2 regions of the Synechococcus sp. R60.1 genome follow, and region 2 is predicted to be linked to the other one. Evidence: predicted binding sites of a transcription regulator. Region 2 holds the regulator's gene; the other holds the start of a gene.
What was found. The regulator HrcA, encoded in region 2, represses chaperone genes, less so after heat shock. The targets are predictions, from matches to a motif close to TTAGCACTCNNNNNNNNNGAGTGCTAA.

Region 1: the regulator HrcA is predicted to act here: its motif matches at 1,620-1,646, upstream of groES (co-chaperone GroES).

What each region holds. Positions count from the first base shown of each region.
Region 1 covers NZ_JANSIA010000002.1:44,731-49,147, reverse strand. Annotated here, with positions in the region: gene NW834_RS00745 (apocytochrome f) at 1-605, shown strand, start outside; gene NW834_RS00740 (PhzF family phenazine biosynthesis protein) at 670-1,482, opposite strand; gene groES (co-chaperone GroES) at 1,727-2,038, shown strand; gene groL (chaperonin GroEL) at 2,129-3,763, shown strand; gene NW834_RS00725 (DUF429 domain-containing protein) at 4,102-4,417, shown strand, end outside.
Region 2 covers NZ_JANSIA010000009.1:28,317-32,733, reverse strand. Annotated here, with positions in the region: gene NW834_RS02675 (endonuclease MutS2) at 1-184, shown strand, start outside; gene NW834_RS02670 (hypothetical protein) at 280-534, opposite strand; gene NW834_RS02665 (urease subunit beta) at 657-1,031, opposite strand; gene NW834_RS02660 (urease subunit gamma) at 1,129-1,431, opposite strand; gene hrcA (heat-inducible transcriptional repressor HrcA) at 1,787-2,938, shown strand; gene tilS (tRNA lysidine(34) synthetase TilS) at 2,992-3,975, shown strand; gene NW834_RS02645 (T9SS type A sorting domain-containing protein) at 4,119-4,417, shown strand, end outside.

The DNA of each region.
Region 1 (4,417 bases), on a different contig from region 2:
CCCCCTACAGCGACGCGAAGCCCAACATCCTCCTGGTCGGGCCTTTGCCGGGCGAGCAGCATCAAGAAATCGTCTTTCCAGTGGTGGCCCCTGACCCGAAAGAGGATCCCTCGGTGGCCTTCATGAAGTATCGCGTTTACATTGGGGCCAACCGGGGTCGCGGTCAGCTCAACCCCGACGGCAGCCTCAGCAACAACAACGTTTTCCGCGCTCCGGCCACCGGGCGTCTAGTCAACATCGCCACCCTCAACTCCGATATCAGCGATCTGCCGGCTGAATTGGCCAGCCTGGTGCCCCCGGAATACGAGCTGCCGGGCACGCGGGTTCTCAGCTTCGAGAGCGAAAGTGGGATCCACAACCTGGTGGTGCCACCTGGGCCGGAGCTGGTGGTTGCCGTTGGCGACAGCGTCAAAGAAGGGGATCCCGTCACCAACAATCCCAATGTGGGCGGCTTTGGCCAGGTGGAGCGGGATCTGGTGCTGCAAAGCCCGGATCGGGTGAAATGGCTGGTGGCCTTCCTGGCAGCCATTACCATTACCCAGGTGCTGTTGGTGCTGAAGAAAAAGCAGGTGGAGCTCATTCAAGCCGCCGAAATCCTCGGCTAGCTCAAGCTCTTTCCTAGCCTGCACCTCGGAAGCATATCCGGGGTGTTTTTTGTTCGGTAGGGTTCTAAGGTAGCCTCAGCTCTCCTCTGATCACCTGCACAGCCTGCCCGGCAATCTCCACGCGAGAGCCGAGATCGCGACACCAGAGCTCCCCGCCGCGGCTGGATAGCTGGTGGGCCTGTAACTCAGAGCGACCCAGGCGTTTGGCCCAATAGGGCATCAAAAGACACTGGGCGGATCCCGTCACCGGATCTTCCGGGATCCCCAGCCGAGGAGCGAAAACGCGGCAGACGAAATCCGGCCCATCCTCTAGATCCGCCCCAGAGGCTGTGACGATCAACCCCGGAACGGGGAGCGCTTGAACCTGGGCCAGATCCGGTTGCACCTGCTGCACCTGTCCCGCCGAAGCCAGCACCGCTACCCCCATGTCCCCCCGGTATAGCTCCACAGGTGGGATCCCCAAAGCCGCTGCCACCTGCTCCTTGGCTTCTGGCCAAGGTTCCGGGGTTTGAGCAGGAAAATCCATGGCCAGGCGATCCCCTTGCCGCCGCACCTGCAACAGGCCACTGCGGGTGGAAAAGGCTACCCTCTCCGCCTCAGGATGCACCTCCGTCAACAGCACATAGGCGCTGGCCAAGGTGGCGTGGCCACAGAGATTCACCTCGGTGGTGGGAGTAAACCAGCGCAGCCCATAGTGGGGAACCTCGCCCTGGGATCCCTGGGGAAGTAAAAAAGCCGTCTCCGACAAATTGTTCTCTGCGGCAATGGCCTGCATCAGCGCCTGCGGCAGCTCCTGAGGCAGCAAACACACCGCCGCGGGGTTACCTGCAAAAGGCACTGCCGTAAACGCATCCACCTGAAACAACGGGATCCACACCTTCTCAACCAAGCCCAACTCAGGTCATGATCCCACAGCAGACCCCAAAGTAGGGGGATCCGCACCCCGACCGTACCCGCCAAAAGCGGGATCCCACCGACAAAGGCTATTGTCAGGCCAGAAAGTTGGCTGATAAACTAGCACTCGTAAGTCGAGAGTGCTAAGTCGCTTCCCTTCGGGGAAGTGGAGCTAATGGAAATGAAAACTTCAGCTTCGTGCTTTAGGATCACGGAGGACATTTGTCATGGCTGCAGTAGCTCTTAACGTCTCTACCCTGAAGCCGCTGGGCGACCGCGTGCTGGTCAAAATCGCTCAGCAGGACGAGAAAACCGCAGGTGGGATCTTCTTGCCGGACACTGCAAAGGAAAAGCCCCAGGTGGGGGAAGTGGTTGCTGTTGGCCCTGGCAAGCGCAATGACGACGGCAAGCTGATCCCGATGGAACTGAAAGCCGGCGACAAAGTGCTCTACTCCAAGTACGCCGGAACCGAGGTCAAGCTGGGCAGCGACGAATATGTGCTGTTGGCCGAGCGGGACATTCTCGCCATTGTTCAGTAATGGTCAGTGATTCAGCAGCAGTTCAACGAACGATTGAATCCTTGAGACTCTGTTTCACCCTTACCTGCATTTGCATCGGAGAGGTTGACTATGGCCAAATCAATCATCTTCAGTGAAGAAGCCCGCCGCGCTCTAGAGCACGGCATGGATATTTTGGCAGAAGCCGTAGCCGTTACCCTGGGTCCCAAAGGGCGCAACGTCGTGCTGGAGAAGAAGTTTGGCGCCCCCCAAATCATCAACGACGGGGTAACCATTGCCAAAGAAATCGAGCTGGAAGACCACATTGAGAACACAGGCGTTTCCTTGATCCGGCAGGCGGCTTCCAAGACCAATGACACGGCTGGGGATGGCACCACCACGGCCACGGTCTTGGCTCACGCCATGGTGAAAGAAGGTCTGAAAAACGTGGCTGCCGGCGCCAACCCGATTGCCCTAAAGCGGGGGATCGACAAGGCGGTGAAGTTCTTGGTCGACAAGATCGCCGAGCATGCCCGCCCGGTGGAAGATTCCAAAGCCATTGCCCAGGTGGCGGCCATTTCCGCCGGTAACGATGAAGAAGTGGGCCGTATGATTGCCGAGGCCATGGACAAGGTGGGCCGCGAAGGGGTGATCTCCCTGGAAGAAGGCAAGTCCATGACCACCGAGCTGGAAGTGACGGAAGGGATGCGCTTCGACAAGGGCTACATCTCCCCTTACTTCGTCACCGATACCGAGCGGATGGAAGCGGTTCTGGAAAACCCCTACATCCTCATCACCGATAAGAAGATCACCCTGGTGCAAGACCTGGTACCGGTTCTGGAGCAGGTGGCCCGCGCCGGTCGTCCTCTGCTGATCATCGCCGAAGACATCGAGAAAGAAGCGCTGGCTACCCTGGTGGTGAACAAGCTGCGGGGTGTGCTGAGCGTGGTAGCGGTAAAAGCCCCTGGCTTCGGGGATCGCCGCAAGGCTATGTTGGAAGACATTGCCATCCTGACCGGTGGTGAGGTAATCAGCGAAGAGCGCGGCCTGAAGCTGGAGAACGCTCGCCTCGATTCCTTCGGCACTGCCCGTCGCGTCACGGTGACCAAGGACAACACCACCATCGTGGCGGAAGGCAACGAAGCGGCCGTGAAAGCTCGTTGCGAGCAAATTCGCCGTCAAATTGAGGAAACCGACTCCACCTACGACAAAGAAAAACTGCAAGAGCGCCTGGCCAAGCTCTCCGGCGGTGTGGCAGTGATCAAAGTGGGCGCGGCCACTGAAACCGAGATGAAAGACCGCAAGTTGCGCCTGGAAGATGCCATCAACGCCACCAAAGCGGCGGTAGAAGAAGGGATCGTTCCCGGCGGCGGCACCACCTTGGCACACCTGATCCCGGTGGTAACCGAGTGGGCGCAAGCCAATCTGTCCGGCGATGAACTGGTGGGGGCCAACCTGGTCGCCCGCGCTCTGGGCGCTCCGCTGCGCCGCATTGCTGAGAACGCCGGCCAAAACGGCTCCATTGTGCTGGAGCGGGTGAAAGACAAGCCCTTCAACACCGGCTACGATGCTCAGAACGACGCCTTCGTGGATATGTTCGAGGCGGGCATTGTAGACCCGGCCAAGGTTACCCGTTCTGCCCTGCAAAACGCTGCTTCCATTGCGGGGATGGTGCTGACCACTGAAGCGATCGTGGTGGACAAGCCGGAGCCCAAGACCAACACACCGGCAAGCAGCGGCAGCGGCATGAGTGACTACGACTACTAATCCGTTGACCGCCACAGCGAGGTGGATCCCTGAGGCTCACCGAAGAGCCCATGGGCACTTCGCTTCCTGGCCAGGCATCTTGGATGAATCTTTCGGGATCCCCTGGTGGGATCCCTTTTCTTGTGGATTTTCATCAAGACGCAGGCAATCCGGCGGGATCATTCCCAACGACCGTGAGACAGCAGCGAAACTGTTTGTGATGCTGATCCCTAACCCCTTTTCTCAGAGGGAGAGGGGCTGGGGGTGAGGGCGCCGGAGCCATGCAATCGGGAACTGCCTCAAACTGGCTCTTGGAAATGGCTTTGATCTGTCGAACTTGAGGAAAAGGGGAAGGCGGTGTGGCTCAGTTGATTTGCATTGGCCTGGATCTGGCTTGGTCGCCCCGCAACCCTTCCGGTCTGGCCACGCTGCGAGTCCAGCTCGGGGATCCCGGCAGGCAGAACTTGACAGGCCATCTGGTCGATAGCCGCATTCTCCAAACGGATGAGGAGATCCTGGACTATATTCAAGCTCAGGCGGGCGAAGATCCCTGCTTGGTGGCGGTGGATGCCCCCCTGCGCGTCCCCAACCTCAGCGGACAGCGACGGGCCGAGGCCGAACTGAACCGGGTGTTTCGCGCCTATGCAGCCGGGGCCCACCCGGCCAACCGCCGGT
Region 2 (4,417 bases):
CATTCTGGAACAGCACTTTGCCCAAGCTCCTCCCGGCCCGGTTTGGATCATCCACGGCCACGGCACAGGGCGCCTGAAAGCCGGCGTCCAGGCTTATCTCCAAAATCACCCGCGCGTTCAGCGTTTTTCAGCCGCTGATCCCGAAGACGGCGGTACTGGAGTGACCGTGGCTCATTTACAGTGAGGCTTGTACAGTGAGGCTTGCCAGTGCCAGAAGGGAGTAGAGGTGGTCGCGTTGGCATTCTCGAGTCGGAGACCGGACAAGTGCCGGGCAATGTCTCAAGCTTGACTGTGGAGCACTGCCGCTGCTGAGCTGACGGGCTGGGATCCCTTCTGTTGTCGCTGGCTTTGCCAGAGCCAGTAGCCCCGCACCAGTTGGCTATCCCCAATGAGCTTCAACATCACCGCCACCGTTGCACCTGTCCAACTGAGAGGCCCAAAGGCGGCGCCTGCTGCTGCCAACAGCGCCAACCCAGAAAGATTTAGCCCCAAGCCTTGCACCCACATCCACAAGACAGTCTCGCGCTCTGACATCTGTCAGCTCCTAGAGGAGAAATAGGATAGCCCTACTGTCCTGAATCTGAGCGGAGACGGGGATGGGGTTGAGCCTTGACACCGCTGCCCAAAGCTGCACACTTGAGGGGGGCATATTCCCCCTACGGATGGGCTGCTTCACCCAGCCACTCCTGCAATCGGGCCAGAGCCAGCCGCTTCTGGGCAGCGGAGCGTATCGTGCCCTCCGTGAGCCGATTGAAGCCATGCACCAACCCCTTGCCCCCCAAAGCCACCAGCGTTACCCGATGGGTTTGCCCTGGCTCAAAACGCACTGCGTTGCCGGAAGGGATGTTGAGGCGCATGCCAAAGCTGGCGGCGCGATCGAAAACCAGGGCTCGGTTCACCTCAAAAAAGTGAAAATGGGATCCCACCTGAATGGGCCGATCCCCTCGGTTGGTAACCTCCAGGGTCACGGTGGCCCGTCCGACGTTGGCTTGGATGGGATCCTCTGCCAGCAACAGTTCCCCTGGGATCAGGGCCGGCTCTGCGTTGGCAGCAGGGTTGGTTCTGGATTGGCGAGCCATGGGGACGACCTCCTGAAGTCTCTGGGTCTTTGGAGCACCTGGGGGATCCCTAGCGAATGGGGTGGTGTAGGGTAACCAGCTTGGTTCCGTCGGGGAAAGTAGCCTCCACTTGAATTTCCGGGATCATCTCTGGGATCCCGGGCATCACGTCCTCGCGGGTCAGCCACGTCAGCCCCTCGCTCATCAATTGGGCGACTGTTTTCCCCTCCCGCGCCCCTTCCAAGACTGCTGCGCTCAAGTAGGCCACCGCCTCAGGGTAATTGAGTTTGAGGCCCCGCTGCCGCCGATCCCGAGCCAACTGGGCAGCCAGGTAGATCAACAACTTGTCTTTCTCCTGGGGGGATAAGTACATGGGGCAACCTCAAAGATACAAAAGGATACAGGGGGGACAGCAGCAGGCCCAGTTGGCCTAGAGTTGACTCAACTTTATATCACCTCTGGGCAAAAAAAGGGGTCTAGGCTAGAGGGGATTTCCCTTTCTCCTGCACAACCCACAGCCTCAACCTCTTTCGGCATTGGGTGTTGCGACTCCCTTCCTGGGCAACCCGTCATGAAAGAGTAACAATAGATGCATACAGATGTATTTAGACGCGAAAGTTTGTCTAGATTCGTATCTCAACCCTGAGTTGGTTTATCCTGGAGCAATTTACCGGCTCTGTATTAACAGTTTCCTTTGATAGGCGTTGACTGGGTTCTTTTGATCGGCTATGAAACTCGAACTGACTCCCCGCCAGCGGAAGATTCTCTGGGCGACAGTGCGTAGCTACATTGCTACAGCTGAACCTGTCGGTTCCAAAACCTTGGCCCAGTCCTACAACTTTGGGGTAAGCACGGCCACCATTCGCAACGACTTGGCCACCCTTGAGCAAGTGGGATTGCTGTTTCAGCCTCACACCTCCGCCGGACGGGTTCCTTCCGACTTTGGCTATCGGGTTTATGTCAACGATTTGTTGACCTCTGCCAACAGCGGTGGGATCCCCCACGATGCTCCTCAGCCGGATCCCCATCCTGCCCTGCAACAGTTGATGGATCAGCTTGGCCGTGAGCTGGGAGATGACTTGGACAGTCTCCTACAAAGGGTGGCCCAGCTTTTGGCCCATCTGAGCGGTTGCATTGCTCTTATCACCCCTCCTCAGGGGCCGGTGGTAGCCATTCATCATGTGCAGTTGGTGTCGGTAGCGCCAGGGCGGGTGATGGTGTTGGTGGTAACCGACTCCTATCAAACCCATTCAGCTCTGGTCAGCCCCCCCGACTGGCCCAGCGACTCCCGAGAGGATTTGGAAGATGAATTGCAATTGCTCAGCAACTTTCTCACCCTGAAGCTGCGGGGCAAAACCTTTGCCGAGTTGCAGGATCTGAGCTGGCTGAAACTGGATGAAGAATTTCGTACCTACGGCCATTGGCTCCAGCAACTGCTGCGCTCGGTGGTGCAACGCTGTCTACAGCCCTCTCTGGGGCAGGTGTTCAGTGCCGGTATGGCCGAGTTGATGCGTCAGCCGGAGTTTTCCCAGGCCCGGCAGGTGCAGGCAGTGATGCAGTTGATCGAGGAGGGAGCCAAGCAACTTCAGGGGATGATTGGGCTCCATTTTGCCGATGGGGGTTTGCCCTCTCTGCCGAGCTCAACGGAGATGGATCAGGAGTCGGGACAGTCTGCCCGCAAGACCCCGGTGATCATCTACATTGGCAGCGAGAATCCACTGGAGTCTCTGCACCACTGTACGGTTATCGCCTCCACTTACCACCGTCGCTCAGCTCCTCTGGGTACGGTCACCTTGCTGGGGCCGACCCGAATGGCCTACGAGCGCAGCATTGCTGCTGTGCAGGCGGTGGCCTCTCATCTGACCCGGGCTCTTGCCTAAGGGATCCCATGAAGGCAGGCAGGGTCTGGGTTGCACCTGAGCAATAACAAGCTGTGGCCAGGCTCTCTCCTCTCCACCTGCGGGTACAGTGCGCCATTCGGCAGCGGCAACTTCTTCACCCTGGCCAGCGGCTGCTGGTGGCTTTTTCGGGCGGGCAAGATTCTTTTTGCCTGCTCCAAATCCTGCGGGATCTACAGCCTCGCTGGGGCTGGCAGCTCTTCGTTTTGCATTGCGATCACCGCTGGTCGGCAGATGAAACGGAGTGTGCTCGCTTTTTGCAGGGGTGGCTGCAGCAGCAGGGACTGCCTCATGCCGTTGAGACTGCGGATCCCATCCGCCGAGACGAAGCAGGGGCCAGGGCTTGGCGCTACCAACAACTGGAGAAATGGGCCCGCACCTGGGACTGCAGCGCCGTGGTGATGGGGCATACGGCCAGCGACCGGGCCGAGACATTTTTATGGAACTTGCTGCGAGGGACAGGAGCCGCCGGGCTGAGCAGCCTAGATTGGCAGCGTCGCCTGGACAACCGGGATCCCACCTCTGCCCAAGTGGTGCGACCCCTGCTGGAGCTATACCGTTGGGAAACCGAACAATTTTGCCAGCAGCACCAATTGCCGGTCTGGCCGGATCGCAGCAACCAAGATCTGGCCCATTGCCGCAACCGTCTCCGCCTGGAGGTGATGCCCTACTTGAAGCAGCACTTTAATCCGCAACTGGAAGCGGCCCTGAATCGGGCTGCCACGCTGCTCCAAGCAGAACATGAGCTGGTGGTAGCCCAAGCAGCTCAGCTATGGCAGCAGGTGTATGAGCCCGCTTTGCCAGGGCTGCGACGGGATCCCTTGCGGGCTGCCCCCTTGGCTCTGCAGCGGCAGGTAATGTTCCAGTTTTTGTCCCTGGTGTTGCCCCACCACCCCACCTTTGAACAGGTAGAAGCCGGGATCCAGCTCTTAAAAGCAGACCGAGGCAGCCGTAGCCCCGATTATCCAGGTGGGCACTGGCTGGAAGTGAAAGGGGATCACTTGGTTTGTTTCCATTAATTTTTCCATTAATTCCACTTCCCCGAAGGGAAGCGACTGATTCATTAATAGTAAGTATCACCACTGATTGTGGCAATACTTGGATACGATTAGCATCTTATGGTAATAATACAGGCCCGAGTCCATTGGCTACAGCACCTGATATGACCACTGCATTTGTACCTACCCCATCACAATGGGCAACCAAGACAATAGATTTAAGCCCGTATGCTTCTCAAACCGCCGCCAGAATCGGATTCCAATTGCGAAGTGGATGGGGAAATGTTACTTATCTGGATGATATAAACATTAGTGCTGCAACCAATACACCACCAAGCGCTTCTTTTAATGTTTCATCAACTAACATCTGTGCAGGGCAAAGTATTACATTTACCAATACATCTACCAATGCTACTTCCTATAGCTGGTCCTTCCCCGGCGGAACTCCTTCAACAAGTACGGC